Regions from separate parts of the Pseudomonas sp. DC1.2 genome, predicted to be linked through region 1. Evidence: predicted binding sites of a transcription regulator. Region 1 holds the regulator's gene; each other region holds the start of a gene.
The links. The regulator FliA, encoded in region 1, starts transcription of late flagellar genes. The targets are predictions, from matches to a motif close to CTAAAGTTTNNNNNNNNNNNGCCGNTAA.
Positions count from the first base shown of each region.

Region 1 (7,747 bases):
TGTTTGCCACCCGGTGCCAGCAGTGCCAGCCCCGGACGCAAGATGTCACCGTCCTCGGCTTCCTTGACGCTGATGCGGCACAGCTTGTCCAGACGCTCGGCAAAGGCCTTGGTGAAAGCAGCCGGCATGTGCTGGATCAACACAATTGGCGCCGGGAAGTTGGCCGGTAATTGGGTCAGCACCCGTTGCAGCGCGACCGGGCCGCCAGTGGACGTGCCGATGGCGACCAGCTTGTAGGCTTTGCGTTTTGGCGCGTGCGACAAGGAACCTGACGACGCTGGAGCATGTGCAGGCATGCGCGCCGGGATCGGTGCGGGTGCCGGACGTGCCGGCGCGGTGCTGACGTAACTGCTGGTGCTCGAAGGCGCCGGCGCTGGAGCGGGCACATGCGCTGGGGCCGGGGCGCTGTAGGTACTGGCGCGACGGTTACTGCGCGAAATACTCAGAATCTTCTCGCACAGCAGTTGCTTGACCTTCTCCGGGTTACGCGAGATGTCTTCGAAATTCTTCGGCAGGAAATCCACCGCACCAGCGTCCAGCGCATCCAGGGTGACCCGGGCGCCTTCGTGCGTCAGCGAAGAGAACATCAAGACCGGTGTCGGGCAGCGCTGCATGATGTGCCGCACCGCCGTGATGCCATCCATCATCGGCATCTCGTAGTCCATGGTGATCACGTCTGGCTTGAGGGCCAGCGCCTGATCGATCGCCTCTTTTCCGTTGGTTGCCGTACCGACAACCTGGATATTCGAATCCGCTGAAAGAATTTCCGAGACGCGGCGGCGGAAAAACCCCGAATCGTCCACCACCAGGACTTTGACTACCATAAACACTCCGTTAGACGGAGCGAGGCTCAGTCGCCCCGCCCCACCAGAATCAAATACGCCGTGCGGCGTAACGCTTGAGCATGCTCGGGACATCCAGAATCAGTGCAATACGGCCGTCACCGGTGATGGTGGCGCCGGACATGCCCGGGGTTCCCTGGAGCATTTTGCCCAATGGCTTGATGACCACTTCTTCCTGGCCGACCAGTTGATCGACGACAAAACCGATCCGCTGAGTGCCCACCGAAAGGATCACCACATGGCCCTCGCGCTGCTCTTCGTGAGCCGCGGAGCTGACCAGCCAGCGTTTGAGGTAGAACAACGGCAGTGCCTTGTCCCGCACGATCACCACTTCCTGACCGTCCACCACGTTGGTGCGTGACAGGTCGAGGTGGAAGATCTCGTTGACGTTCACCAGAGGGAACGCAAACGCTTGGTTGCCGAGCATGACCATCAGCGTCGGCATGATCGCCAGGGTCAGTGGCACCTTGATGACGATCTTCGAACCCTGGCCCTTGGTCGAGTAGATGTTGATCGAACCGTTGAGCTGGGAAATCTTGGTTTTCACCACATCCATGCCCACGCCACGACCGGACACATCGGATATCTCGGTTTTGGTCGAAAAGCCCGGTGCGAAAATCAGGTTGTAGCACTCGGTATCGCTCAACCGATCTGCCGCATCCTTGTCCATCACCCCGCGTTTTACCGCGATGGCACGCAAGACGTGCGGGTCCATGCCTTTGCCGTCATCGGAAATCGACAGCAGGATATGGTCGCCTTCCTGTTCGGCAGCCAGGATCACCTTGCCACCGCGAGCCTTGCCAGACTCTTCGCGCTCTTCCGGCGACTCGATGCCATGGTCGACCGCGTTGCGCACCAAGTGGACCAGCGGGTCGGCCAGGGCCTCGACGAGGTTCTTGTCGAGGTCGGTTTCTTCGCCGACCAGCTCCAGGTTGATCTCTTTCTTGAGCTGGCGGGCCAGGTCGCGAACCAGACGCGGGAAGCGCCCGAAGACCTTCTTGATCGGTTGCATCCGGGTTTTCATCACCGCGGTTTGCAGGTCAGCCGTGACCACATCAAGGTTCGACACAGCCTTGGACATGGCTTCGTCGCCGCTGTTGAGGCCCAGGCGTACCAAGCGGTTACGCACCAGTACCAGCTCGCCAACCATGTTCATGATTTCGTCGAGACGCGCGGTATCAACCCGCACGGTGGTCTCGGCTTCACTGGCCGGTTTTTCCGGTGACGGCGTGGCGGGAGCGCGGGCAGGTGCCGGAGCAGCAGCGGCCGGTTTCGGCGCCTCGGCTTTAGGCTCAGGCGCTTTGGCCACGGGTTTCGGCGCAGGCGCCTTGGCCACTGGAGCCGCCACCGAAGACGACGCAGAACCGGTGCCTACCTCAGTGAACTTGCCTTTACCGTGCAATTCGTCGAGCAGCGACTCGAATTCGTGGTCGGTGATCAGATCGCCGCCCGCCGCTTTGGCGGTTGGCGCAGCCGGTGTCGGAGCCGAAGCAATCGCCGACTCCAGCGCCTCCACGGCAAAGTTGCCCTTGCCATGCAGCTGATCGAGCAATGCCTCGAATTCGTCGTCGGTGATGTCCGAACTGTCGCCTGCCACTTTCGGCGCGGAGGCGACAGGCGCAGCAGGTGCGGTCACCGCATCGACAGCGAACTGGCCTTTACCGTGCAGTTGATCGAGCAACGACTCGAACTCGGCATCAGTGATTTCGTCGCTACCCACCTCGGCGCTGGCGGGGGTTGGCGCAGCTGTCGGGGCCTCGGCCTGGGCCTTGACGGCGTTCAGCGAGTCCAGCAGTTGTTCGAATTCGTTATCAGTGATGTCACCTGATTCGCTTTCGGCCACCGGTTCTTCGGCCACGTGGGCAACAGGTGCTACTTCGTCGGCGCTTTGCGGCTCGGCCAGACGGGCCAACGCTGCAAGCAACTCTGGAGTGGCGGCCGTGATCGGGCCGCGCTCGCGGACTTCAGTGAACATGCCGTTCACCGCATCCAGTGCTTCGAGAACCACATCCATCAGTTCCGAGTCGACGCGACGTTCACCCTTGCGCAGGATATCGAACACGTTCTCGGCGATGTGACAGCACTCCACCAGCTCGTTGAGCTGGAGGAAGCCGGCGCCCCCTTTTACAGTGTGAAAACCGCGAAAAATTGCATTGAGCAAGTCTGCATCATCCGGTCGGCTTTCAAGTTCGACCAGTTGTTCGGACAGTAGCTCTAGAATCTCGCCGGCCTCAACCAGGAAATCCTGAAGGATCTCTTCATCGGCGCCGAAGCTCATGTATGGGGTGCTCCTACAGGTTTAAAAACCTAAAATCCAAGGCTGGAAAGCAAATCGTCCACATCGTCCTGACCGGACACAACGTCTTCTCTTTTATCGGCATGAATCTGCGGACCTTCACCCTGAGAGAGATGTTTTTGTGGATCTTTTTCAGCCAGCATCGCATCACGGTCATGTTCGATGCCCGCAAAGCGGTCTACCTGACTTGCCATGAGCACCAGTTTGAGCAAATTACTTTCGACTTCGGTGACCAGTTGGGTGACGCGCTTGATCACTTGACCGGTGAGGTCCTGGTAATCCTGGGCCAGCAGAATGTCGTTGAGGTTGCTCGACACCACGCGATTGTCTTCGCTGCTGCGTGTCAGGAAACCGTCGACTCGCCGAGCCAGCTCGCGGAACTCTTCGGCCCCGACTTCGCGACGCATGAACCGTCCCCAGTCGGTGCTCAACGCCTGAGCTTCCTGGCTCAGACCATTGACCAGCGGCGTGGCGTTTTCCACCAGGTCCATGGTGCGGTTAGCGGCGGCCTCAGTCAGCTTGACCACGTAACCCAAACGCTCGGTGGCGTCCGTGATCTGTGACACTTCCTCGGCTTGCGGCATGTGCGGATCGATCTGAAAATTGACAATCGCGCTATGCAGCTCACGAGTGAGCTTACCCACTTCCTGATACAGGCCTCGGTCACGGGTCTGATTGAGCTCATGGATCAGTTGCACAGCATCGCCGAATTTACCTTTTTCAAGGCTGTCGACCAGTTCGCGCGCATGTTTTTTCAGGGTCGATTCAAAATCGCCCTGTGAAGATTCGTTATGCTCCATAGCTCCCCCGTGGCGCAGTTTCTCAACCGATGCGTTCGAAAATTTTCTCGATTTTGTCTTTCAACGCCTGGGCCGTGAAGGGTTTGACCACATAGCCGTTAACACCGGCCTGGGCCGCTTCGATGATCTGCTCGCGCTTGGCTTCAGCGGTCACCATCAGCACCGGCAGGTGCTTGAGCTTTTCATCGGCACGTACATGACGCAGCAGATCGATACCGGTCATGCCAGGCATGTTCCAGTCCGTTACCAGAAAGTCGATGCTCCCGCTGTTGAGAACCGGAATGGCAGTAATGCCATCGTCAGCCTCGACCGTGTTGGTGAACCCAAGGTCACGCAACAGGTTTTTAATGATCCGCCGCATCGTTGAGAAGTCATCAACGATGAGGATTTTCATGTTCTTGTCCAATTCGACCTCCAAGCAGTCTTAAACGCGCCCAGCACCTGGACGCGCCATTTCAATCAATCCGGCAAAGCACTCGATGACTGCGTGGAGCACAACAGAGCAAGACCGGTGCCGTTCATCACCGCACCAGCCTCGTTCGCAGTGTCCCCCACACTGCCTTCAGCGCGCTCGCCACTCCCCCAAACGCCCCCGCAAACGGGCCGCGCACTGGCTATGTAACTGGCTGACCCGCGATTCGCTGACCCCCAGGACCTCACCGATTTCCTTGAGGTTCAGCTCTTCGTCGTAGTACAGCGCCAACACCAGCCGCTCACGCTCCGGCAAATTGGCAATCGCGTCCGCCAGCGCGGCCTGGAACCGTTCATCTTCCAGATCACGTGACGGCTCCGTATGAGCACTGGCGCCATCCTCGTGCAGTCCTTCGTGTTCGCCGTCCTGCAACAGGTCGTCAAAACTGAAGAGCCGACTGCCCAAGGTATCGTTCAAAATCCCGTAATAATCGTCGAGACTCAATTGGAGTTCGGCCGCAACCTCGTGATCTTTAGCGTCACGGCCGGTTTTAGCTTCAATAGAACGAATTGCGTCGCTCACCATTCGCGTATTGCGGTGAACGGAACGTGGTGCCCAGTCGCCCTTGCGGACTTCATCAAGCATCGCGCCGCGGATTCGAATGCCCGCGTAGGTCTCAAAGCTGGCACCTTTGCTGGCGTCGTATTTGGTTGAGACTTCCAGTAGCCCGATCATACCGGCCTGGATCAGGTCTTCGACCTGGACACTGGCCGGCAGACGCGCCAGCAAATGGTAAGCAATGCGTTTGACCAGTGGCGCGTAACGCTCAATCAGCTCGTATTGTGAGTCACGTGCAGACTTCTTGTAGAGGTTGTAGCCACTTGATGTCATAGGACGGGCCCTGCGGTTTGTTGCACGAGACGCTCGACAAAAAACTCCAGGTGGCCGCGCGGGTTGGCGGGCAGCGGCCAAGTGTCGACCTTTTGTGCAATGGCTTTGAACGCCAGTGAGCACTTGGAACGCGGAAAGGCTTCGTAGACGGCGCGCTGCTTCTGCACGGCTTTGCGCACGCTTTCGTCATAAGGCACGGCGCCGACGTATTGTAAGGCGACGTCAAGGAAACGGTCTGTGACCTTGGTCAACTTGGCGAACAGGTTGCGACCTTCCTGCGGGCTCTGTGCCATGTTGGCCAGGACCCGGAAGCGGTTCATGCCGTAATCGCGGTTTAGCAGTTTGATCAAGGCGTAGGCATCCGTGATCGAGGTCGGCTCGTCACAGACCACCAGCAGCACTTCTTGCGCAGCGCGCACGAAACTGACGACCGAGTCACCAATGCCTGCGGCCGTGTCGATCACCAGGACGTCAAGGTTGTCACCGATATCGCTGAACGCCTGAATCAGGCCGGCGTGTTGGGCCGGTGTCAGATGCACCATGCTCTGCGTGCCGGACGCCGCGGGAACGATCCGAATACCGCCAGGGCCCTGCAACAAAACGTCGCGCAGCTCGCAGCGACCTTCAATCACGTCGGCCAGCGTCCGTTTGGGTGTGAGACCCAGTAGAACGTCGACGTTGGCCAATCCCAAGTCAGCGTCCAGCAGCATGACCCGTCGGCCAAGCTCAGCTAGAGCCAGGGACAAGTTTACTGACACGTTAGTCTTCCCGACGCCACCTTTGCCGCCGGTCACCGCGATCACCTGTACGGGATGCATGCTGCCCATGTTATTTCTTTACCTTGTCTTACTTAGACGGAGGCCACATTACTGGCTGCGCGTTCACCATCGGAACAATGCATGGCAGGCCATCGATGTAGGTACAAAAACTGTTGATGAATACCTCAGCCGACCTGTTTGGTCGGGCTGTGGTAGATATCAGCGAACATATCAGCCATAGCTTCTTCGCTGGGCTCTTCCTGCATTTGCACGCTCACCGCGCGACTGACCAACTGGTGACGACGCGGCAGATGCAAATCATCCGGAATCCGCGGGCCGTCGGTGAGATACGCCACCGGCAATTCATGACTGATGGCCAGGCTCAACACCTCGCCCAGACTCGCCGTTTCATCCAATTTAGTCAGGATGCACCCAGCCAGACCGCAACGCTTGTAACTGTGATAAGCGGCCGCCAGGACCTGCTTCTGGCTGGTGGTTGCCAGCACTAGATAATTCTTCGATTTGATGCCACGGCCGGCCAGGCTTTCAAGTTGCATGCGCAGCGCCGGGTCGCTGGCCTGGAGGCCGGCGGTGTCGATCAGCACCACGCGTTTGCGCAACAGTGGATCCAGCGCCTGCGCCAGGGACTGACCCGGATCGACGTGGGTCACCGACACATTGAGAATCCGGCCCAGGGTCTTGAGTTGCTCCTGAGCGCCAATGCGGTAGCTGTCCATGCTCACCAGCGCGATGCTCTGCGCGCCGTACTTGAGTACATAACGGGCCGCCAGTTTGGCCAGCGTCGTCGTCTTGCCCATGCCCGCAGGGCCGACCATCGCAATCACGCCACCCTCTTCCAGAGGTTCGACTTCGGGGGTGGCGATCATCCGCGCCAGGTGCGCCAACAACATGCGCCAGGCCTGACGGGGTTCTTCAATGTCAGAAATCATCGCCAGCAGATCGCGCGACAGCGGGCCAGACAGGCCTATGCGTTGCAAGCGACGCCAGAGATTAGCCTGGGCGGGGCGACTGCCTTGCAGTTGATTCCAGGCCAGGGAGCCAAGCTGTACTTCCATCAACTCGCGCAAGCTATTGAGTTCGAAACGCATCGAGTCAAATGCTCGCGGATCGACACCGCCAGCGGCGTAGGCCGGGGCCGGCGCAGGGCGCCGCGGCTGAGTGTAAGTCGGCTCGACCAGCGGCTCAGCGGCGGTCAACGGCAGACCGGCAAACAGTTGGCGATTGGTGGTCTGGTCGCCTTCGGTTTCGCCCTCGCCACGCAGGCTCAGCTCGGCCTGGGCAGTGACGATCCGCGACTGCGTCTTGCGCAATTCATCTTCGAGTTCAATGTTCGGAACACGCGGCGCCAGCGCCGACAGCTTGTAATCCAGGGCAGCCGTTAGTTCGACACCGCCAGCGATCCGGCGATTACCAATGATGGCGGCATCAGCCCCCAACTCATCACGAACCAGTTTCATGGCCTGACGCATATCGGCGGCGAAAAAACGCTTAACTTGCATAAACCACTACCTCAGCCGTTGGGCCCTACTGTCGCAACGATGGTCACTTGCTTGTTGTCAGGAATTTCCTGATAAGCCAACACGTGCAAACCCGGCACTGCCAGCCGACCGAATCGCGAAAGCATCGCGCGAACCGGACCGGCCACCAGCAGAATCACCGGTTGACCTTGCATCTCTTGACGCTGCGCGGCTTCGATCAACGAGCGCTGCAGCTTCTCTGCCATGCTT
Region 1 covers NZ_CP133782.1:1,729,934-1,737,680, reverse strand. The annotation lists gene RHM68_RS07835 (chemotaxis response regulator protein-glutamate methylesterase) at 1-824, opposite strand, end outside; gene RHM68_RS07830 (chemotaxis protein CheA) at 874-3,120, opposite strand; gene RHM68_RS07825 (protein phosphatase CheZ) at 3,150-3,938, opposite strand; gene RHM68_RS07820 (chemotaxis response regulator CheY) at 3,961-4,332, opposite strand; gene fliA (RNA polymerase sigma factor FliA) at 4,501-5,241, opposite strand; gene fleN (flagellar synthesis regulator FleN) at 5,238-6,068, opposite strand; gene flhF (flagellar biosynthesis protein FlhF) at 6,185-7,519, opposite strand; gene flhA (flagellar biosynthesis protein FlhA) at 7,531-7,747, opposite strand, start outside.

Region 2 (7,747 bases), 2.3 Mb from region 1:
GCGACAGCGAACAGGCACTCGATTTCTCCACGGTGATTGCCTCCACCGTACATGACATGAAGAACTCTCTGACGCTGCTGATGCAGGCTCACAGCCAATGGCTGGCGCGCTTGCCCGACCAGCGGCAGACCCCGGAGCAGGGCGTCATCGATTTCGAATTCGCTCGCCTCAACGGCATGCTGGTGCAGTTGCTGGGGTTGTACAAACTCGGCGTCAACCAGATGCCGTTGCAGCCGGCCTACCATGAGCTGGATGACTTCATTGAGGCGCAACTGGCTTCTCATCAGGAAGTGTTCGCCAGCCGCGGCATCATGGCGACCTATGAAGTTGACCCTTTGAGCCCGCTGGGTTTCTTTGATCGTGAGCTGATTGCCTCGGTGCTTTCCAACTGCATCAACAACGCCATTCGTTATGCCCGTGAGTCACTGTTGATCACGGTCAGCGACGAGGCCGGGCAACTGGTGTTGACCGTCAACGACGACGGCGAAGGGTATCCGCCGCAGATGATCGAGCGTCAGGCCGATTATGTGCAGGGCATTAATCAAAGTACCGGCAGCACCGGTTTGGGCTTGTACTTCGCGGGGCGGATTGCCGCATTGCATCAACGCAACGGTGTTGGCGGCTATACCCGAATCAGCAACGGCGGCCCGTTGGGTGGCGGCGTGTTCAGTCTTTACTTGCCTTGATGTTCTTTTTGTTGGCCGCTGCTTGATATTCCGAACAGCCGGAGCCTATTTTGTACGGGTTGCCGTTCGCGGCTCGCACAACAAGGATTGAGTCATGACAACCGATGGCCAGCGCTCACTCGAGCAGCGATTGACGGGCATTGATGAGATTGAATGTGTCACACCGGATTTGAATGGCGTACCGCGGGGCAAGGTGATGACCGCCGAAGGTTTCCTCGAAGGCCGGCGGTTGCAGATGGCGCGGGGAGTATTGCTGCAATGCATCATGGGCGGATATCCGCCAGCGCGGTTTTATGGCAGCGATGACGGTGACCTGGCGCTGGTTGCCGACCCTGCACAGATCCACAGATTGCCCTGGAGCGAGAAGGCTCGGGCTTTTGCTATTTGTGATGCGGATGAGTTCACCGGGGAAAGCTCCCGGCTGTCGACCCGGGGTCAACTCAAGGCTGTGATTGCGCGGTACGCCGCTCGTGGTCTGGCACCTGTGGTGGCGACCGAGCTGGAGTTCTTCGTGTTTGCGCCCAACACCGACCCAACTCAATCGTTTCTGCCGCCCGTGGGCTTGGACGGGCGCCGCGAGGACGGTCATTCGGCGTTCAGCGTTAGCTCCAATAACGGTTTGCGGCCGTTCTTCAGTGAAGTCTATGACTGCATGGCGGCTCTCGGTTTGCCGCGCGATACTTTTATGCACGAGATGGGCGTCAGCCAGTTTGAGATCAACCTGCTGCACGGTGATCCGTTGCTGCTGGCCGACCAGACGTTTCTGTTCAAGCATCTGCTTAAGGAAGTCGCGCTCAAGCATGATTTGACGGTGGTTTGCATGGCCAAACCCCTGGCCCACACGCCGGGCAGTTCGATGCACATTCACCAGAGCGTTATCGAGATCGGCAGCGGTCGAAACGTATTCAGCGATGAGGCGGGGCAGCCGACAGCGACTTTCCGCCACTTTATTGGGGGGCAGCAGTGCTGTATGGCGGACTTCACGGCCTTGTTCGCGCCCAACGTGAACTCCTATCACCGTTTGTGCCACCCGTATGCGTCGCCGAATAATGCGTGCTGGTCCCATGACAACCGGGCCGCCGGCTTGCGAATTCCAGCCAGTTCGCCGTTGGCTCGTCGGGTCGAGAACCGCTTGCCGGGGGCCGATGCCAACCCTTACCTGGCCATCGCCGCGAGCCTTGCCGCCGGGTTGCACGGTATCGAAAAAGAACTGGAACCGACCGCGGCCATCCAGGGCGAATTCGCAGTGCCAGACAATCTTTCGTTGCCATGTACCTTACACGCGGCTCTTGAGCGTCTGAAACGTAGCCAATTGGCCAAGGAACTGTTCGGCAAGGAGTTCATCGAAGGTTACATCGCTTCGAAGACCATGGAATTGACCAGCTTCTTTGATGAAATTACTCCCTGGGAACGGCGTGTGTTAGCAGCCCAGGCCTGACGACTCGTCGTCTTTCGGGCTATCTTCTGCGATAGCCCGATCCTCACTGCAAGGAGCCGCTCGGAACGCCGATGCGCCAAATCTGGAAATCCTTTCGAGCGCTTTATTTTGCTTCGCTGATGATGTTGATCGGCTCGGGCTTGTTGAGTACTTACCTGGCCTTGCGCCTGGCGGCCGACCATGTCGACAGCCTATGGGTCGGTGCGTTGATGGCTGCCAACTATTTTGGCCTGGTACTGGGCGGCAAGATCGGCCACCGCTTGATTGCCCGTGTCGGACACATCCGGGCCTATGCGACGTGTGCCGGTATCGTTGGCGCTGCGGTGCTGGGGCATGGGTTGATTAATTGGTTGCCGGCCTGGCTGGTGCTGCGGGTGATCGTCGGCCTGGGCATGATGTGCCAATACATGGTTATCGAAAGCTGGCTCAACGAGCAGGCCGAAGCCAAGCAGCGTGGGCTGGTGTTCAGCGGCTACATGATTGCCTCGTACCTGGGGCTGGTGTTGGGTCAACTGATTCTGGTCATGCACCCGGCCTTGGGTCTTGAATTGCTGATGCTGGTCGCGTTGTGCTTCGCCCTGTGCCTGGTGCCGGTGGCCCTGACGCGGCGGATTCACCCTGCGCCTTTGCACCCTGCGCCCATGGAACCGAGGTTCTTCATCAAGCGCGTGCCGCAGTCGTTGAGCACGGTGTTAGGTGCCGGGTTGATCGTGGGTTCGTTCTACGGTCTGGCGCCGCTGTACGCTTCCCAACAAGGGCTGACCACCGAGCAGGTGGGTCTGTTCATGGGTAGCTGCATTTTTGCCGGATTGTTGGTGCAGTGGCCGCTGGGTTGGTTGTCTGATCGTTATGACCGGGCGTTGTTGATCCGTTGTTTTGCTTTGTCTCTCGCAGTGGCCGCGCTGCCGCTGGCGATCATGACCAAGGTGCCGCTGGAGGTGTTGTTCATCGCCGGCTTCCTGTGCTCGCTGGTGCAGTTCTGTCTTTATCCGCTGGCGGTAGCGTTCTCCAATGACCACGTTGAAGGTGATCGTCGAGTGTCGTTGACCGCGATGTTGCTAGTGACTTACGGCGTCGGCGCCAGTATCGGCCCGCTGGTGGCCGGGGTGCTGATGAAACTGTTTGGCAGCCACATGCTGTATGCCTTCTTCAGCTTCTTTGCGCTGGTGCTGGTATGGCGAATTCGTCCTAAAGCGGTGACCAACCTGCACCAGGTGGACGATGCTCCTCTGCATCACGTCGCGATGCCAGACAGCATGTCGAATTCGCCATTAGTGGCAGCCCTTGACCCGCGGGTCGATGAGCAGGTGGTGCATGAGCAGATGCACAGTCCGGTGGAACCAGTGCCTGATCCAGAGCCTGTCGTTGAGCCTGATCCCGAAACTGACCCCAAGCCTCAAGATCCAGAGGCGGCTCGCGAGCAAAGCTTTACCGAGGCCAGACCTTAAAACCACGCATAAAAAACGGGCAGTCACCGCAAGGGGCTGCCCGTTTTTTATTGAAGCGTCGTATTACATATCGTCTTTATCGAAGCGCCGTGCCTCGCGCTGAAGCTGATAGACGAAGCGCTCGACCTGTCGCTGCACCAGGCCGCTCATGTTGTGAAAGCGCACGCCGGCGAACGTGATAGCGATTCTTTCTTCGAAGTGCAGATAGCGCAGTTCTACGGGCGCCGTCATATTGCCGAAGGGCAGGGCGGCCATGAAACGGTCGTAGACTTGGCCTAATTGCAGGCTGGAAGTGATATCACCTTCAAAACGCAATTTGCAGCCGGTGGCGGAGATATCCAGCAGCTTGCCGTTGATCGGCACCTTGAGTTTTTCGCCGGCTACTTCAACATTCACCAGTTGCGCCAACTTCAACGCCGCGCGAAAAGCATTGCGTCGCTGGTGGTAGACGACCTCTTCAGGCAGTGCGCCACGATAGCAGCGACCACCGCCGGATTCGTCGATGGCCAGCGGGCCGTTGCTTTCCCAGGCGATACGCACGCCGTCGTGGAAGCCTTCGACGCGAAACGGTTCGCCAGCCATCAGGAAGCGTTCACCGTCGCGAGGAATCATTTCGTCCAGGGCAATAGTGCCAGTGTCACGATCGACGTCCACCAGATAGCTCTGGAAACGCTGACTACGCTCGTGAAACGTGATGATCAGCGGGTCGTGGCTGTCTTGCAGCTGCCGCAGATTGCCGGAGATTTCCAGGGGCGTGGTGAGTACCTTGGGGGGCTGCGGAGCATCTTCCGCGTTTGAGGCATTGAACACGGTTTCTCAATCTCCAAGCAAAATTAGGCTGCTAGCCGGCATTTTGCCAGCATGTCTCGCATCTTGATAGTGCGTGCTCATCTGCGCGCTCAAGCCTGGCTGAGCGGGCGTGGCTTAGCCATCTTGGAGGTGGAGCCGCGGGCGTCATAGAGTGCAGGCGGTTCCCCGCCGGTGAGGATTTTTAGCTGATTGGCCGTGGCGGCCTGTTGTATCTGGATCGACTGGCCATTTTTGACATTGGCCGCCTGGCATTGAGCCAGAAGATCGGTGAGCACATCGCTTTGCTCAAGTAGTTGATCGCCAATGCTCGAATGGCTGGCGAGTTGCTCAAGGCCATTGCGATCGATTGGTAATTTCAGGCTGGCGAGGATTTCGCTGCGCTTGCGGCCATGCTGTTCGAGCAGAATGATCAGTGCCTGTTTCTGCGCCAGAATTTCTTCGAGCAGTGGCATGTCGCGACCGTGCAAAGCCAGTGATTCGGTTTGCAGTAACTCCAGCAAATGTTGCGCTGGAGCAAAATCGTCGGTGATCAGTTGCAGTAGATTAGTGTCGTGCATGGCTGGCCTTGGGTTTTAAGCGTCCAAAAGCCTGGCGCAGGCGATGGCCTAGCGCTGGGCTTCGAAGTTGAGCAGTTTGCTGGCTACACGGTTGCTGTCGACTTTATAGCTGCCATCGGCAATCGCGGCTTTCAACTCGGCCACACGGGCGTTGTCTACGGCAGGTTGATCGCGCAGCTTGTCAGTGACCTTCTGCAACTGTTGAGCCTCATTGCTGAGGTGTACCGATTCCCCGCTTTTTACGGTACTGGCCTGTTCGGCCGGGGTATTCAGCGGCGCGGATTTGCCGGCGTCGGCGGTTTCCTTGTTGGCGCTGGTACGTGTACTGCCCGTAAGTGACGAGGAGCTGTTCAAACGGCTGAAATCGATGACCATGATAAAAAAACCTCTGGGTATTTGGACGCTTGCCATGTTTTCGGCTATCGCTTCGAAAACTTTAGGCTCATTTATCAATGAGCATGCATGCGCCAGCGCTTGTCCGGCGTGGGGCACAGTTTAAGCAACAGCCCCGAAACGCGCCATAGCTTCACAAAACAGAGAGCCCTACATGGACACTTCCACTTGGCCCGGCGCGATGACCTGCGCCTTGATGACCCGTTGCGAGTTGAGGTTCTTCACTCGAATCTGTTCTCGCAGGCCGCCGTTGGACAGGGCCTCTCCCGGCATGCGCACGCTGAGCGTACCACTGCGGGCGATAATCACCACTTGGTCGCCCTTGCTGATGACTTCAGCCTGTTCGAGGTGGACCAGTGTCAGGACCTGATCGGTGACCGTTGGTCGGGTAAGTTTTTGCCCGATGGCCTGGTCGAGCGAGGTGAAATAGCCCTGGTTGATCAGGCTGATGTCGCGCTCACGCATGACCACATCGCCGGGTTCAATTATGCCGGTGCGCTTGAGGGGCCGAGTGGTGGTGACAACCTCCCGAAACAGGCGCACTTGAGCGGGTACGAATACGGTCCATGGGGAAGCGCCCTCGCAACGAACTTTGACCGTGACGCGACCGATCGGAGTGCCCGGACTCTCCAGGGACGCTGTCAATTCCTTGTCACACATCGGCATGCGGAGCCGCGGATCAAGTTGGTTAACCTTGATTTCGTAGCGGCCTACCGTTTGACTGGTTGCCAGATAGTCTTCTACGGTGAATTCAAGAAAGCCCTGAGTGACGCCGATAAGCATGTCAGGCAAGGTAACCGTATCAGCAACGGCAGGGCTGCCAGGGTGCAGAAGGCAAACAGCCGACATTGCACAAAGCAATTTGCGGTAGTTTGATGTCAGGCGTCGGAAAAATGTCGTTTGTGCGTTCATACAGGTTAAAAAGCAAGCGCCGTGCCGTTTATTGATGAATGTGCGTCGCAACACACACTTAGCGTTGGTGTAGGAGTCTTGGCATGGCTGGTGTAATGGATTCGGTAAACCAGCGCACGCAACTGGTAGGGCAGAATCGCCTTGAGCTGTTGTTGTTCCGTCTTGACGGCCAGCAGCTGTATGGGATCAACGTGTTCAAGGTTCGCGAGGTGCTGCAATGCCCCAAGCTGACTCTGATGCCCAAGTCCAGTCCTGTCGTGTGCGGTGTAGCAAGTATTCGGGGTGCAACCATCCCGATTCTCGATCTGGCGATGGCGACCGGTGCCGGTCGGTTGCTCGATCAAAGCAATCCCTTCGTGATCATTACGGAGTACAACACCAAGACTCAGGGTTTCCTGGTCCGGTCGGTGGAGCGCATCGTCAACATGAACTGGGAGGAGATCCATCCACCTCCCAAGGGCACGGGACGCGATCACTACCTCACGGCTGTGACTCGGGTCGACAATCAGTTAGTCGAAATCATTGATGTCGAGAAAGTGTTGGCGGAAGTAGCACCGACACCGGAAGCCATTTCGGTCGGCGTGGTGGATGTCGAAACCCAGCACAAGGCGCTTTCGCTGCGTGTGCTGACGGTCGATGATTCGTCGGTGGCGCGCAAACAGGTGACGCGTTGCCTGCAAACGATCGGCGTTGAAGTGGTCGCGTTGAACGACGGAAGGCAGGCGTTGGAGTACCTTCGCAAGCTGGTCGAAGAGGGCAAGAAGCCCGAAGAAGAGTTCTTGATGATGATTTCCGACATCGAGATGCCGGAGATGGACGGTTACACCCTGACGGCCGAGATTCGCAGCGATCCACGGATGCAAAAGTTACATATCATCCTGCACACTTCGTTGTCGGGTGTATTCAATCAGGCGATGGTCAAGAAAGTCGGTGCCGATGACTTCCTGGCCAAATTCCGTCCTGATGACCTGGCATCCCGGGTAGTCGACCGGATCAAAGCAGCAGACATCAGCTAAGGGCCTTTTGCCCTTGGCGGTTAACGCGATTTAAGAGGCGGCATCATTGTCTACGGGTAATTTGGATTTTGAACAGTTCCGGGTCTTCCTGGAAAAAGCCTGTGGCATTTTGCTCGGTGAAAACAAGCAGTACCTGGTCTCGAGCCGTCTCAACAAACTGATGGAGCAGCAGGGCATCAAATCCTTGGGTGAGCTGGTTCAGCGCATCCAGACCCAGCCGCGCAGCGGTTTGCGCGAAATGGTGGTGGATGCCATGACGACGAACGAAACCCTTTGGTTTCGTGACACCTATCCGTTTGAAGTCTTGAAGAACAAGGTGCTGCCCGAAGCGATCAAGGCCGCTCCCGGGCAACGTCTGCGAATCTGGTCGGCGGCCTGCTCGTCTGGGCAGGAACCGTACTCGCTGTCGATGTCCATCGACGAGTTCGAGCGGGTCAACCTGGGCCAACTGAAGATGGGTGTGCAAATCGTTGCCACCGATCTGTCT
Region 2 covers NZ_CP133782.1:4,071,313-4,079,059, reverse strand. The annotation lists gene RHM68_RS18355 (HAMP domain-containing sensor histidine kinase) at 1-686, shown strand, start outside; gene RHM68_RS18350 (glutamine synthetase family protein) at 883-2,124, shown strand; gene RHM68_RS18345 (MFS transporter) at 2,196-3,572, shown strand; gene RHM68_RS18340 (flagellar brake protein) at 3,636-4,382, opposite strand; gene RHM68_RS18335 (flagellar protein FlgN) at 4,472-4,939, opposite strand; gene flgM (flagellar biosynthesis anti-sigma factor FlgM) at 4,988-5,314, opposite strand; gene flgA (flagellar basal body P-ring formation chaperone FlgA) at 5,483-6,244, opposite strand; gene RHM68_RS18320 (chemotaxis protein CheV) at 6,328-7,260, shown strand; gene cheR (protein-glutamate O-methyltransferase CheR) at 7,307-7,747, shown strand, end outside.
Region 2: flgM (flagellar biosynthesis anti-sigma factor FlgM) is a predicted target of FliA. The motif match lies at 5,352-5,379, and genes of this name have one in related genera.

Region 3 (7,747 bases), 2.4 Mb from region 1:
ATGGACCTGCAACGCAGCAAGGACGGCGTGCTGTTTGCGCTGCACGACAATAATCTGCAACGCACCACCGATGTCGCTACCCGATTCCCTGAGCGTAAAAACAGCCCCGCCAACCAGTTCACCCTCGCTGAACTGAAAACCCTCGACGCGGGCAGTTGGTTCAATGCGGCTTACCCGGACCGTGCCCGTCCTTCCTACGTCGGTTTGAAAATCCTGACCCTGGACGAAATCATCGACATCGCCCAAGGCAACCCGCTGCACAAACCTGGCCTTTACATCGAAACCAAAGAGCCGAAGCAATTCCCAGGCATCGAACGCGACCTCAGGGAAAAACTCCAGGACCGCGGCTGGCTGAGCCCGGCAGGTTCGAAATTGGCGAAGAGCGAGTTAGCGGTCGGCCAGGGCAAAGGTAAGGTTGTGCTGCAAACCTTTGAAAAGAGCAGCTTGGTTCTGCTGCAAAAAGAAATGCCTAACGTGCCGAAGGTCCTGCTGCTGTGGGTCGGTGAAGGCAGTATCGAGCCGAAATCCACGGTGACGTTCGCCAAATCCGGGGCCACGGACAAAGCCACCTACTACGCCAGCCAGGAGCCGAAAGACAAAGCCGAATTCCAGCAATGGGTTGCATACGCCAAGGCCCAAGGCGCCATCGGCACCGGCCCTTCGGCGGCACTGACCAAGGGCGGCGATCAGAGCTACTCCGACTTGGTGCAACCGTGGATGAACCAGTACACCCACGATCAAGGCATGCTGGTACACGTCTACACCATCGACGATGCGGTGGATTACCAAAAGGTGATGGACGCTGGCGTCGATGGCATCTTCACCAACCGCGCCGGCGAATTGCTGAAGTTCTACAACCGTCCACCGGCGGCGAGCGTCACGCAGTTGTTGCAGAACAATGGGTACTGATCGGCGTCGGCTGTGATGCAGCGTCAACGTCTTCGCGGGCTGGCTCGCGAAGGCGGAATAACCGTCGGGGGAGTTAATTAAGGGTGAGTTAAGTTCGGCTGGATAACCTGAGCGCACTTAAAGAGTTAACCCAAGGAACGAACCTGATGAAAACCCTGACTGCCCTGTTCACTGCTACTGCTCTGACCCTTTGCGCTGGCCTGGCCCAGGCTGATGTTCGCCCGGACCTGATTCCCGGTCTGCTCCAGGCCGGCACCATTATGGACCTGGAAAAACTCAACCAGACCGCCCTCGCCCAGCACTCTGGCACAACGGCGGCGAACATCACTGAGACCGAACTCGATAAGAACGCTGCCGGCGCGTATGTCTATCAGGTGGAAATCCGCGACGCCAAAGGCGTTAAGTGGGACGTGGACCTCGACGCCAAGACCGGTCAGGTACTGCGCAACAAGCAAGACAAGTAACCCCACCCGCACAAAAGCCGCACGATCTTCGGATCGTGCGGCTTTTGTGCGTGTGGCTCAGGCAAAGGAAATCCAGCCAACGCCAGGCGAGCCGGCTAGAATCCCCCAGGACTAAACAGCGTGTATAAGCAGAGACGACGGCTATGGGGCAAACAGCGGCAGCAGACATTGCCACAATCGGTCGAATCAGCGCTGTTCCGGCGATTCTTCAAGTCATACGTGAACTGACTGGCCTTCGCTTCGCCGCCGTCGCACGGGTAACAGAACACTCATGGACAGCGTGTGCGGTGCTTGATCAGCTGGATTTCGGCCTGCAGGTGGGTGGGGAGCTGGACGTGGTCACGACCTTATGCCACGAGATTCACTCGGCCCACGGTGCGGTGGTCATCGACAAGGCCAGTGAAGACCCGCTCTACAGAGACCATCACACGCCTCGCCTGTACAAATTCGAAAGCTATATCTCGGTGCCCGTGTTCCGCACCGATGGCAGCTTTTTCGGCACGATCTGCGCACTCGACCCGGAACCGGCCCTACTCAAGTCCAGCAAGATCCAGAGCACCATGGCGTCGTTCGCACGGATGCTGGCGCTACAGATCGAGGCTGAGGAAAACCATCAACAGACCGAAGCTGCACTGCATCAGGAACGGCACACCTGCGAGCTGCGCGAACAATTCATCGCCGTACTCGGTCATGACTTGCGCAACCCGTTGTTCGCCATCAGTGCGGCGGCCGAAATGCTCCAACGCAAGTTTTCGAACCCGGCCAGTGACCGACTGGTGAACCACATTCTCACTAGCTCGCAACGCGCCGCGCAGTTGGTGGATGACGTCCTCGACTTTGCCCGTGGACGACTGGGCAATGGCATTCCGGTCAATATCCAAGCGTGCCAAGACCTTGACGACGCGCTCAAGCATATCGTTTCAGAGATCCAGAGCCTGTATCCGCAACGGGTCATTCGCTCATCGATCAGCCCTTTACGGGGTATTCACTGTGATCGCGCACGCGTCGCACAGCTGTTGTCCAACCTGCTGGCCAATGCCATGGTGCATGGTGATACCGACGGTGAGGTCGAGATCACTGCACTCGCGGATCAAGGCACCTTGATGCTGGCGGTCAGAAACCAAGGGGAAATCCCCGAGCAAGTGCTGCCGCACCTTTTCCAGCCCTATACGCGCCACAACCGCGACGCCCCTCAAGCGGGCCTGGGGCTGGGCCTCTACATTGCCAGCCAGATTGCTCAGTCCCATGGCGGTCGCCTGCATGTTGCGTCCACGGCACAGCACGGCACGCTGTTTACGTTCAGCCTGCCCTCGACAATTTAAGCCGTGGTGCTGACCAAAGAACCCGAGGTGCTCGAACTGGATTTTTGCAACGCCTGCAAAAGTGCCGCGGTCGCGGTCTGCAACGAACCGGAAGTGGCTGCGATCTGCGATTGCGCCGCCGCGACAGCCGTCGCTTTGGCCTCAGGGCTTTCCTGCTTGGCCTGAATCGCTTGCAGTTGACGCTGCTGTTCCTGCAATAGCTTTTGCAGCTGGGCGATCTGCTTGCGCATTGCTTTTACCGCCGACGATTCAGTGCTACCACTGGTGCTGCCGCCGCCAGACACAGGTGCCCCGCCGCCAGACGCCTTAGCGGTGCCGCCGGATGCGCTGGCAGTGCCCGTGGCCGTCGTTGCGCTGGTGTCTTCGCTGCTGCCCTTGACGGCAACGTTGCTGGACGGCGTAGAAAGGGTCTGGTTGATCGAAATCGAGGTGATGCTGACCATGGGTCCAATCCTTTTTTAAGTTAAAGGTAAATCCGTCATCGACACAGACGGGCCAAACTTGAGGGAAACTGTGTACCGCGTCGGTAAAAAAACCGGTACACAGGTATTTTCCGTCAGGCGCTCAGACGGGCCGTGACTTCGTTCAACTGCCCCGACAACCCATGCAGGTTGTGGCTTGCCGCCTCAGTGCGCTGCACGTTGTCCAGGTTGGTGCTGGCGATACTGGTGATCTCAGTGAGGTTGCGCGAAATGTCCTCGGCCACCGAGGTCTGCTCTTCGGCAGCGGTAGCGATCTGGCGGTTCATGTCACGAATCGCTTCCACGGCATGGGTGATGCGCTCCAGCATGGCCCCAGCCTCAGTCACCTGAGCGACACTTTCTTCGCTGCGCGACTGGCCGCTTTCAATCGCCTGAGCTGCGTCCACCGCACCGGTCTGCACACTTTGAATGATCTGGTTGATCTCGATGATCGACGCCGCCGTGCGCTGGGCCAGGCTGCGCACCTCATCGGCTACCACGGCAAAACCGCGTCCGGCTTCACCCGCACGTGCCGCTTCAATCGCGGCATTGAGCGCCAGCAAGTTGGTTTGCTCGGCGATGCCGCGAATCACTTCAAGAACCTTGCCGATACGCCCGCTATCAGTTTCCAGACGCCGGATGACCGTGGCAGTGTTGGCGATTTCGCCGCGCATCTGAGTGATCGTGTGAATGGTGCCCTGCATGACCTGCTCACCCTGCTGGGCGGATTGGTCGGCATCGTCGGCCGCACGCGCCGCATCGGCCGCGTGGCGAGCCACTTCCTGCGCGGTGGCGGACATTTCGTGCATGGCCGTGGCCACCTGATCGGTGCGGGTGAACTGCTCGTTGGTGCCGCTGGCCATGAGGCTGGCGATGGCATTCAGTTCGCCGCTGGCGCTGTCCAGTTCCGACGCACTGCGCTGCAAACGGCTGAAGGTTTCAGCGAGAAAGTCACGCAGCGTATTGGCAGCGGTCGCCAGCTTGCCCAGTTCGTCCTGACGGCGGCTGTCCACACGCTCGGCGAACTTGCCCTTGGCCAGTTGCGCCACGTAATCGATCAGTTTGCGAATCGGCGCCACCAACTGACGGTTGACCAGCCACAGGCTAAACAGGCCGATCAACAACCCTGACACCAACATCACGATGATACCCAGCAGCACCGTGCGTTCGGCGCTGGCGCTGATCAATGCCGACTGCTCGGTGCCATGCTTGCGTAATTCGCTGACCAGCTCACTCATCTGATCGCTGGTAGCACGGTCCACGCCCTTGACCGCGTTGTCGCCGGCCGTTGGGTCGGCACCGGCAGCAACATAGGCATCGCGGCCCTTCTGATAAGCAGCGCCCAGCAGGCGGTGTTCGTCACGCAGTCGTTCAATGCGCGCCTTGAGTTGTGCGTCCAGGTCTTTCTGCGCGGTCAATTCGCCGAGAATCCCCTGCACGTCGCGTTGGCGATCTTCGAACTGCTGCCAGTATTTATTGAGATCGGCCGGCTGCTTGCCGCGAAGCAGAACGTTTTTCCATTCCTGGACCTGAACCTTGAATTGCAGGTTGGCTTCGTCGATCAGTTGCGAAGTGTGCAGCGGACCGTCGATCAGGTTGGCGTAGTTTTGTACGCCGCTGGACAGAAAGTGAAAGCAGGCCAGGGCGATCAGTAACATCGCCAGCAGGCTGCCACTTAACAGGGCGAGAATTTGTGCTCTCAAGGATTTTTGCAGCATCGGCTGATACTCATGACAGGAATAAGGCACGCTTTGATGGGCGTGAAAAGACATCCGAACATCCCTGTCTGCGCCGCTGGCTCGTGACAAGCGCCGCACAACTACATGCCTGCGTCATCGGCGTTCCATCGCCGTTCTTGAACCCATTCCGACCACTGGTAACAGTCAGTTTTACGGCGCCATACAACCGTCACAAAACGGTCAAAACACCCTGCAATGATGCGGTTCAGTGAGCCTGTGAAATCCCGGCAGGCGCTTCCTTCAGCGAGACTTCATGAACCACAGCATTGATCAAAGCCACCGTGATCCCGATCTGTTCGGCCTGCTTTACGGGTTCCGTTTCCTCCCCGGCGAACGCGGCCAAGAGATCGATTCGGCCAAAGCCCTGCAATGCCTGCAGCAACCAGACGCTGCCGAAGAGTTCCTCTGGCTGCACCTCAACCTCGCCCACGCGGCCTGTGAGCGCTGGATGAAAAGTCACCTGGAGCTGCCAGTAGAGTTTTTCGAAGCGCTGCACGAAGGCTCACGCTCAACGCGCATCGAGCACGTCGACTCAGCATTGTTGGCCGTGGTCAATGACGTGGTATTCAACCTCCACAGCATGGTGTCGTCGGATGTCTCGACGCTCTGGGTGTGTGCCCGCAGTCGCTTGATTATCAGCGCGCGACTACAACCGCTGCACTCAGTGGACAAGCTGCGCTCGTCAGTCAAAGCCGGTGAATGCTTTCGTTCGCCGCTGGAGTTACTGGTGCATTTATTGCGCGATCAAGGGGAAGTGCTAACGCAAATCGTGCGCAAGACCAGCCAAAGTGTCGATCAGATCGAAGATGAGTTGTTGTCGTCAAAACTGTCCACCAACCGCGCCGAGCTAGGGGCTAACCGTCGATGGCTGGTGCGCCTGCAACGGCTGTTGGCGTTGGAGCCGGGATCATTGCTGCGCTTGCTCAACCGTCCACCGCAGTGGTTACAAAAGGAGGACGTCAAGGAGTTGCGCAAGTCCACCGAGGAGTTTGCCCTGATCATCAACGACCTCACGGCCCTCGGCGAACGGATCAAGTTGTTGCAGGAGGAAATCGCCGCCAACCTCAACGAACAGAGCAACCGCACGCTGTTCACCCTGACGGTGGTCACGGTACTGGCACTGCCGATCAACATCATCGCCGGCTTCTTTGGCATGAACGTCGGCGGTGTCCCGCTCTCCGGCGACCCTGAGGGTTTCTGGATTCTGGTGGCGCTGGTGGTGACGTTTACCCTGATTGCCGGACGCTGGGCGTTTCGCAAGCGTCAGGATTATTGAGCGCAGCTGAGATCAAACGCCCCCCAGAAAGACCAAACACTGACGCAACGCAGCCTCTCTGTAACATTTTGAGACGATCATGACGAACATTCCTTCCGCCCTCAGGATTGCCCGTCATGGCTACGCCCTCATTGACCGCCGCCCCAGCGTCCGCCCGCGGTGCCAGACCACGGTTTGATAAAAAGCCCGGTGTGTTCACTCTGGTGATTTTTTTCGCGGTACTGGGCAGCGGGCTACTGTTCACCGCCTACAGTTTGATGCACGACATGCACGAACTCGGTGCGGTGGTGACCACCTGGACACCGTTTCTGCTGCTGGGCGTGGCATTACTGATCGCCTTGGGCTTTGAGTTCGTCAATGGTTTCCACGACACCGCGAACGCCGTCGCGACGGTAATTTATACCAACTCGCTACCGCCGAACTTTGCCGTAGCCTGGTCGGGTTTCTTTAATTTTCTCGGTGTGCTGCTTTCCAGTGGTGCAGTGGCGTTCGGGATCATCGCCCTGCTCCCCGTCGAGCTGATTCTGCAAGTCGGCTCATCGGCCGGTTTCGCAATGATTTTTGCCCTGCTGATCGCCGCCATCCTGTGGAACCTCGGCACCTGGTGGCTAGGGCTGCCAGCGTCGTCGTCCCACACCTTGATCGGCTCGATCATTGGCGTCGGCGTGGCCAACGCCCTGATGCATGGCCGTGATGGCACCAGTGGTGTGGACTGGGCCCAGGCAACCAAAATCGGTTACGCCTTGCTGCTTTCGCCGCTGGTAGGATTTGGCTTTGCCGCGTTGTTGCTGCTGGCCTTGCGCGCTTTCGTCAAGAATCGGGCGCTGTACAAAGCGCCCAAAGGCGATGCCCCGCCACCGTGGTGGATTCGTGGCCTGCTGATCCTGACCTGCACCGGCGTGTCATTTGCTCACGGTTCCAACGACGGCCAGAAAGGCATGGGCCTGATCATGCTGATTCTGGTCGGCACGTTGCCGATGGCGTATGCGCTGAACCGCACGATGCCGGCCGATCAGGTATTGCAGTTCGCCGCCGTCGCCGAAGTCACCCAACAAGCACTGGTAAAAAATACGCCGTTGCCAGCCCCAGCCGACCCTCGGGCGGTGCTGTCCGATTACGTGCGCAGCAAGGACGCTACGCCACAACTGGTTCCCGCCCTCGCCGCACTGGCCGGCAACATCGGTAGCGAAGTGAAGGGCTACGGCTCACTGTCCAAAGTGCCGGCTGAAGCCATGGGCAACGTGCGCAACGACATGTATTTGACCAGCGAAACCATTCGCCTGATGGACAAGAACAAGGTCGGCAATTTCGACGCCGACACCCACGACAAGCTGCAACTGTTCAAGCAACAGATCGACAACGCCACCCGATTCATTCCGCTGTGGGTGAAAATTGCCGTGGCCATCGCGCTGGGCCTGGGCACCATGGTCGGCTGGAAACGCATTGTGGTGACCGTCGGCGAAAAAATCGGCAAGACACACCTGACCTACGCCCAAGGCGCGTCGGCAGAAACCGTGGCCATGCTGACCATCGGCGCTGCTGACATGTTCGGTTTACCGGTCTCCACGACGCACGT
Region 3 covers NZ_CP133782.1:4,128,910-4,136,656, forward strand. The annotation lists gene RHM68_RS18630 (glycerophosphodiester phosphodiesterase) at 1-909, shown strand, start outside; gene RHM68_RS18635 (PepSY domain-containing protein) at 1,056-1,373, shown strand; gene RHM68_RS18640 (GAF domain-containing sensor histidine kinase) at 1,517-2,695, shown strand; gene RHM68_RS18645 (hypothetical protein) at 2,692-3,138, opposite strand; gene RHM68_RS18650 (methyl-accepting chemotaxis protein) at 3,252-4,874, opposite strand; gene RHM68_RS18655 (transporter) at 5,149-6,171, shown strand; gene RHM68_RS18660 (inorganic phosphate transporter) at 6,288-7,747, shown strand, end outside.
Region 3: RHM68_RS18650 (methyl-accepting chemotaxis protein) is a predicted target of FliA. The motif match lies at 4,989-5,016, and genes of this name have one in related genera.

Region 4 (7,747 bases), 860 kb from region 1:
CGCATGATCGATACGCCTTTATCCGGACTGTAGAAAAGCCCCGTTTCCGGGGCTTTGACGACGATCACAATTACATTTTGCTGACCGAAGAGATGGCCAGCGAGTTGCTTTGTTGGTTACCCGAACCCGCTGAGACGTTGGCGCCGCCGTTGCCGGAGAAGTTGTTCATCGAGTTGGTCATGCTGGCGTTGTTAACCACTGGGTTTTTCCAGCCATCCGGAGTCAGGACTTGTTGAGTAGTGACGCCGGACAGACCGAAGACGCCTACTGCAATGAAGTCAGAGCTGGTGTCTTTGCCATGATGTTCATCACCGCGACCGCCACGGCCGCCTTCGGTGGTTGCTTCACCGATGGCCACGAACTCACCAGCGGCATGCACAGTACCGGTCAAGGTCGAAGTTTTGTAGGTTTGTACGCCTTTGTTGTCCACGACCAGATTGGTTGAAGACTGGTTAGCCGCCGCCGCTGCTTGGGCTACGCGACCACCGGACGAGGCGATTGCCAGGTTGTTTTTCTGTTGGTTAAAGTCGCCGGCGGATACGTTCATGCCGATGTTGCCGGAACCGTTGTTGCCAGAGTTGTTAAGTGTGGCGTTGTTTTGAGTAGACGAATTACTCACATAGTTGTTGTTGTTGACCTGAGTCGCGCTCGAAAGAGCGGTCGAGGTGCCGAAAATAAAGCTCTCGTCCGAGGAGGCGATCGCGGCGGCGTTGTCTTGTTGGTTGCCGTCGCCGGCTGCACTGTTGGCGCCCATATTGCCGTTGGAGCCATTCAGCGAAGCGTCGATCTTGGCGTTGTTGTTGGTGCCTTGGTTGGTCACCACATTGGTATCGCTTTTTTGTGCATCCAGTACGGTAGCGCTGGCGCCTGCACCGATTTGCAGCAGTTGTTCCAGAGTCGGCCCTTTTGGTTGATGACCATGGCCGTGTTCGCCGCCTTCATTACCACCGCCTGCTTGTGCTGCCATTGCCATCACTGCTGCCAGAGCGAAAACCAGTGGTTTAAGAGCCATTGTAGGTTTCATGGTATTTCTCCGATCTCATTAGTTGGTTAAGTGTTGGAACGTTTTGTTGCACTGCAATTGGGTCAGTCAGCGACCCGGATGCTCAGGGTGTTAGCCATTCGGTTCCCCACCCCGGCACTCTGGTTCACCTGAATCACTCCCCGGCTGCCGGTGAAGGCCTGGTCACTGATAGCGACCTGGCGGCTGCCTTTTGAAGCGTCAGTTGCTCCTGAGCTTGGTGACAGCGCCACGTTCTGTTGCGAAAGGGCACTGTCGTCGACGCTTTGCGGTGCAGCTCCGACGCTGATCCGCATGGCGTTGGCCATCTGGTTATTGGCACCGGCACTCTGGTTGACGCCCAGCGCTCCGTTGCCATTGATGAAAGAAGTACCGCCGATGGTGGCCGTCGCATTCACCGACGGATTGGCAGCGGTATTGATTTTCTGGATCACACTGGTCGTCGCCGAAGCGTTGGTACCAGTGGCAATGGCGCGCACGTTGGCCTGTTGTGATTGGTCACCGGCGGCCTGGTTGAGGCTGAAGTTGCCGTTGTACTGCGCGCCGGAATTCAGCAGGTTGGCGTTGTCCTGTACCGCTACGCTGGAGTCGGCCATGGCGCTGGTAGTGGCAAGCAGGGCAATGAAGATCAGGGAGCGATTCATGTCATTGGCCTCCTGCGATTCTGCCCAGCGGGGCGAGGCCGGTGCTCATGGCGCGGTTGATGGTTCCTGAAATCGAGCTGCCGCTGCCGACACCGCCACCCGCGGCGCCACCGGGCATGCCGGGTACACCATTGGAGTTAGTCACCGAGTTGACGCCTGACAAGGTGCCGTACTGGTTGATGTTGCGGTTGATCGATGAACCGCTGGCGACGCCGGCGAAATCGCCATCGCTCAGTTCGGCGTTGCTGGCCGCCGTGGTAACGGCTACCGAAGGATTGGCGTTGACGGTGGTTGGGTAAGGGTCTTTACCGCCGTTGCGACCAATCGGAACAGCCTGGACCTGACGGTTGAGAACGATCACGCCATTCCCGTCGGCCATGACAGGAAGACTGGTCATCGAGCTGACGGCGCAGCCGATCAGCATCAGATTCGTCAAGCCTCTATTGAGAGTTCCCACGACGGCAATTCCTTCTTCGGTGGGCTGGCCTTTGTCAGCGTTGTGAAGAAGAGAGCGAAAGCTGTGCCGCTTTTTGATTATTGTTTTAATTCAATGAGTTGGCTGGTCAGGCGAGGAGGAGGATGTCGCGACTGTTTCACGGATGAGACAGTACGCAGCCCTGGTAATGGCCTGATGCTGTCGCACAGCTCTAGATCAAGGGTTTTCAGCGGGGTGTATCAGTACGTTAACAACTGGCGGGGCGTGAAGGTTGGGGGCGCTGAAACGGGCGGTTCAGGCGGTGATGGGTGTAACAGAAACGGACGTTTCCCCCCCAAAGCAGCCACGACGGACGCAAAATCCGCCCCAAAAGACTGGCTCAGGAGGTGAGCAGTCGGCTGACCGTGTGCAACGCTTGCGCCTGGCGTTCGCTCCAGCTCCCGTGCAGTAACTGAAATGGCTGGTCATGCTGTTCGAGCCATGAACGGGTGGCATTGAAAAAGGCCAGGCGCTGGCTCAGCTCGGGTTGGCAGCGTTGACCATCGTCCGTCCACTCCACCTGTTCAGGCGACAGCAGCAAGTGCAGATCATAATGTCGGGCCAGCAGCGCCGGTTCGAGCCAGCTCGGGCAATCGCCGAACAGGGCTTTGCTCCAGAGGATATTGCTCAGTAAGTGAGTGTCGAGAATCAGCAAGCGAGGCTGCCTGGCCCGGGCTTCGTCTTCCCATTGCAGTTGCCCGCGGGCGATGTCCGGAACGTCTGCCAGGCAGGTGTCTCGTGGATTTTGCTCGATGAACCAACGGACATATTCATCGACCAACTCGCCACCGAACTGTGCCTTCAGTTCAGCGGCCAGCCAGCTTTTGCCGCTGGATTCTGGACCGGTGAGCACCAGCACTTTCATGTGCGCAATGCCGGATCGGTGCGCCACTCCCGCCAGCCTTGTACCGCCAGCAGTGTGAACAGGCCGTAGAGCGCGGCGGTGAGGTACAGGCCTTTATAAGTGAATAGGCCGACGAAGATCACATCCACGGCGATCCATAGTGGCCAGCATTGCACGCGCTTTTGCGCCATCCATAACTGCGCCACCAGACTGAAACCAGTCAGCGCGGCATCAAGCCAGGGTTGGGCGGCATCAGTCCAGTGGGCCATGGCTGCGCCCAACAGCAGGCTGCCGACTGCGCCCACTGCCAGCCCCTGCAATATCGAACGGCGATTCAGGGTGCTGATGTCGCGCCCCTCATGCGTCGCGCCTGCGCGCGTCCATTGCCACCAGCCGTAGAGTTGCAACGCGGCATAAATCACTTGCAGCAGCATGTCCGAATACAGCTTCACGTCGTAGAAGATCCAGCTGTAAAGCAGCACCATGACCAGCCCAATCGGCCAGCACCATGGGTTCTGTTTGACGGTCAGCCAGACGGCGATGACGCCGAGGGCGGCGGCAAACAGTTCAAGCCCGGACATGGAGATACCTTGGGGAAGTCGAAGAAGGGGGCGGATTGTACCCAGAGAGCAAGGGAGTGCGTTAGTGACCCGCCATCCACGACAACCCTGACGGGTGGCGAGGGACAGTTCCCTCGCTACCCGTCAGGCGTCATGTCGAATCTATAGGCATCAGGGCTTGCGCCGTGTCTACCCCAAACGCAGGCGGCTGAGGTAGACAGCGCTTAAACGCGAAACTGCCTAAGTAACCCACTCAGCTCTTCACTCACCGCTTTGAGCCGAACACTGGCCAGGCTTGACTGCTCGGCTGCCAGGGCTGTGCTGTGCGACAGCCCGGCCGCCTGGGTGACGTTCTGGTTGATGTCTTCCACCACGTGTGCCTGCTGCAGGGTTGCACTGGCGATCGACGCATTCAGTCCGTTGAGGTTACGCAACGCCTGGCCGATGGCACTCAGACTGGCCCCCGCCAGGCCTGCCTGTTCGATGGTCAATTGCGACGCTTGGCTGCTGTCGCCGATCACCTTGACCGCCGCTTCGGAATGGTTTTGCAGGCGCTCGATCATCGACTGAATCTCAGCCGTGGATTTCTGCGTGCGTTGAGCCAGTAGGCGCACTTCATCGGCCACCACGGCAAACCCTCGGCCTTGCTCGCCGGCACGGGCGGCTTCAATAGCCGCGTTGAGCGCCAGCAAGTTGGTTTGCTCGGCAATCGAACGGATGACTTCCAGGACGCTACCGATCTGGGTGCTTTCGGCAGCCAGCGTTCGAATGACTTCCACCGCCTGATTAATCGTGCCCGAGAGCTTGTCGATCTGTTGCAGGCTGCCATCGATGTTGATTTGTCCCTGCTGCGCCTGGGACTCGGCGTTACGCATTTCGCTGGCGGCATGCTCGGCATTTTTAGCCACGTCCTGTACGCCGTAGGTCACTTCATTGATGGCGGTGGCTACCAACTCCATTTGCTGGGATTGCTGTTGGCTACGTTGCTGAGCTTGGACGGCGTCGTCGCCCAATTCGCTGGAGGTCTGGCCCAAGGCGCTGGCGGACACCTGTAGCTGGCTGATCACCTGGCGCAACTTGGTGGTGAAGGCGTTGAAGTGCCGCGCCAGTTGCGTGACTTCGTCCTGGCCGTGGGTATCGAGGCTGCGGGTCAGGTCGCTTTCGCCACTGGCGATGTTAGCCATGGCGTTCACCGTTTCCTGCAACGGACGCACAATGCTGCGGGCAATCATGATCACCAGCAGCGCCATGATCAGGGCAATCGCCAAGCCGACGATCGAAGCCTCCCAGACCTGGCCGTAGAACTCGGCCTGCAAGTCATCGATATAAACGCCAGAACCGATCACCCAGCCCCAAGGCTCGAACAGTTTGACGTATGAGGTTTTTTCCACTGGCGCATTGGCACCTGGTTTCGGCCAACGATAATTGACCATCCCGGCGCCCTTGGCCTTGGCGATGGTGACCATTTCGTTGAACACCGCAAAGCCGTCCGGGTCACGGATCGCCGAGAGGTTCTGACCTTCGAGTTTAGGGTTGGCCGGGTGCATGACCATCACCGGCGTCAGGTCGTTGATCCAGAAATAGTCGTTCTGGTCGTAGCGCAGGCCACGAACCACGCTCAGGGCTTGTTTTTGCGCAGCGTCGCGGGTGAGGGTGCCGGCGGTTTCAAGGTCGTGGTAGTAGCTCAGAATGCCGCTCGCGGTCTGCACCACGTGCTGGGTTTTCTGGGTCTTGGCGTGGTAGAGGTCATCGTGAATCTGCTTGAGCATCAACACGCCCAGCGTCAATAACATCACGACGGCCACGATCAAGATGAGCCACAAACGTCGGCTGATCGACACACTGCGCAAGCTGTTCATAACGCTGTCACTCCGATTTTTTTTCTTGTAATAGACGATTGCCAGCATCCAACCATGCTTTGCTGATCGAGCCTATGCGACGCAAGTCCAATTACGCTGCGGCGTTATTCAGGCCTGTCTGATAGGATTTCGGCCTCGCGCGGAAAAACCTGAATCCAACTTGATTTTTCACGGGATTTTTACCGTTTTGTGTGGATCCTGTGCGCGCACAACTTTAGCGACGTCGAGCGCATGTCGCGTTCGAAAAAACATTAACGAGGCCTGCGATGACGCAGTGCTTTTTGGGGGATTGATGGATCTTTGGACCGCCTTGCAGGCAGTGATTCTTGGCGTTGTAGAAGGGTTGACGGAGTTTTTGCCCATTTCCAGCACCGGGCACCAGATTATCGTGGCGGACTTGCTCAATTTTGGCGGTGAGCGGGCCATGGCCTTCAATATCATCATCCAGTTAGGGGCGATCCTGGCCGTGGTGTGGGAGTTCCGCCGCAAGATCCTCGACGTGGTCATCGGCTTGCCGACTCAGCCCCGCGCCCGGCGTTTTACTGCGAACCTGCTGATTGCCTTCCTCCCGGCAGTGGTCCTGGGGGTGATTTTTGCCAATGTGATCCACGAATATCTGTTCAATCCGATCACCGTGGCCACGGCGTTGGTGGTGGGTGGGGTGATCATTTTGTGGGCTGAACGCCGGCAACACGAAGTGCATGCCGAAACGGTTGATGAGATCACTTGGAAGGATGCCCTGAAAGTCGGTTTTGCCCAGTGCCTGGCGATGATCCCCGGTACTTCACGCTCCGGCTCGACCATCATTGGCGGTCTGCTGTTTGGCTTGTCGCGCAAAACCGCCACCGAGTTTTCGTTTTTTCTGGCCATGCCGACCATGGTCGGTGCTGCGGTGTACTCGGGCTATAAATACCGTCATCTGTTCGAGGCGGCAGACTTTCCTGTGTTCGCCATTGGCTTCGTCACCGCGTTCATCTTTGCGATGATCGCGGTCAAGGGGCTACTTAAGTTCATCGCCAGCCACAGCTACGTGGCGTTTGCCTGGTATCGCATCGCATTCGGCCTGTTGATTCTCGCCACCTGGCAGTTTGGCTGGGTGGATTGGGCCGCTGCCAAGCCATGAGAGATTCCAGCGCGTGCAACAGCCCCGGACGCCGGTCTGGGGGCGCGATTCAGTACCCTCGGTTGAAACTGCTGGTGTTCGCAGGCCTCTGCGCGCTGCCGTTGTACGGGTCGCTGGCGTTGTGGCTGCACGGGGTGTCGCTGATTCCCCTCATGGCCTATGCCATCGTCAGCGTGCTGGCGTTTTTTCTGTACTGGAGCGACAAGCGCAAGGCTCGCGTCGACAGTTGGCGCACGTCGGAGAAGGTTTTACACGCGGTGGAATTGGCGGGCGGCTGGCCCGGCGCCTTGTTGGCTCAGCAAGTGTTTCGGCACAAGACTCGCAAAGTCTCTTTTCAACTGCTGTTCTGGATCGTCGTGTTACTGCATCAGGTGTTCTGGATCGATCAGTTGTTCATCGGCGCTCATCTGCTGGCGCTTTTTTAGAACAGTCGATTCAAAGCAGCAGCCCGACCTGGGTCCGCTTGGGCAACTTGCTCACCACCAGTTGATGGGAGCGTTGCAGCAAACCTTGCAGCTCTTCGGCCCTCAGCGGGTAGGGGGCCTGCATGATGATCCATTGTGCTCGAGCCAGGTAGGGCGCTGGATGGATGCCCGGCCGGTCGCAATGCCCCAGAAACAGGTCCTTGTCGACCTTGAACGCCAGGGACTCGCCGCGCAGGTTCTGTAACGCAAACATCTTGTTCCCGGCAATCGAAAACACCCGCACGCCCCCCCATTTGTAGTCCTCTCGGGCTCCAGGCAGGGCTAGGCAAAAATGGGCGACGTCCTTTTCGCTCATGCGTTGTGCCGTCATAAGAGTCTGCTCCCACAGGCATTGAATGATTCGACCAAATGGTCGATCCAGGCGCGCACGGCCGGCATCACCCCGCGCCGGTGAGGATAGACCGCGTGCAGCCACCCGCCGGGTATCGACCAGTCAGGCAGCAGTTGCACCAGTGAGCCGTCTTTCAGTGCCTGCTCGCAATACATCATGGGCAATAGCGTAAAACCCTGGCCGGCAAGGGTGCAGGCTTTGCGGACGATGAAATCGTCGATACCCAAGCGTGCTTCGAACGTGAGGTCGTAGTGCTTACCCTGCTGATCAAGTAAACGTAGATGGACCAGGCGATCGGGCTCGAGGGCGCCGAGCGCCGGCAGGTTTTTCAGGTCGTCGGGGTGATTTATTTGCTGTCCCGTCAGGAGCGCCGGACTGGCGACCAAGAGCATCTGCGCCTGACGC
Region 4 covers NZ_CP133782.1:2,587,971-2,595,717, forward strand. The annotation lists gene RHM68_RS11785 (C39 family peptidase) at 1-5, opposite strand, end outside; gene RHM68_RS11790 (heme utilization protein) at 71-1,024, opposite strand; gene RHM68_RS11795 (adhesin) at 1,087-1,665, opposite strand; gene RHM68_RS11800 (hypothetical protein) at 1,667-2,122, opposite strand; gene RHM68_RS11805 (AAA family ATPase) at 2,481-3,005, opposite strand; gene pnuC (nicotinamide riboside transporter PnuC) at 3,002-3,565, opposite strand; gene RHM68_RS11815 (methyl-accepting chemotaxis protein) at 3,769-5,403, opposite strand; gene RHM68_RS11820 (undecaprenyl-diphosphate phosphatase) at 5,696-6,526, shown strand; gene RHM68_RS11825 (DUF1294 domain-containing protein) at 6,523-6,951, shown strand; gene RHM68_RS11830 (MmcQ/YjbR family DNA-binding protein) at 6,962-7,321, opposite strand; gene RHM68_RS11835 (LysR substrate-binding domain-containing protein) at 7,318-7,747, opposite strand, start outside.
Region 4: RHM68_RS11815 (methyl-accepting chemotaxis protein) is a predicted target of FliA. The motif match lies at 5,530-5,557, and genes of this name have one in related genera.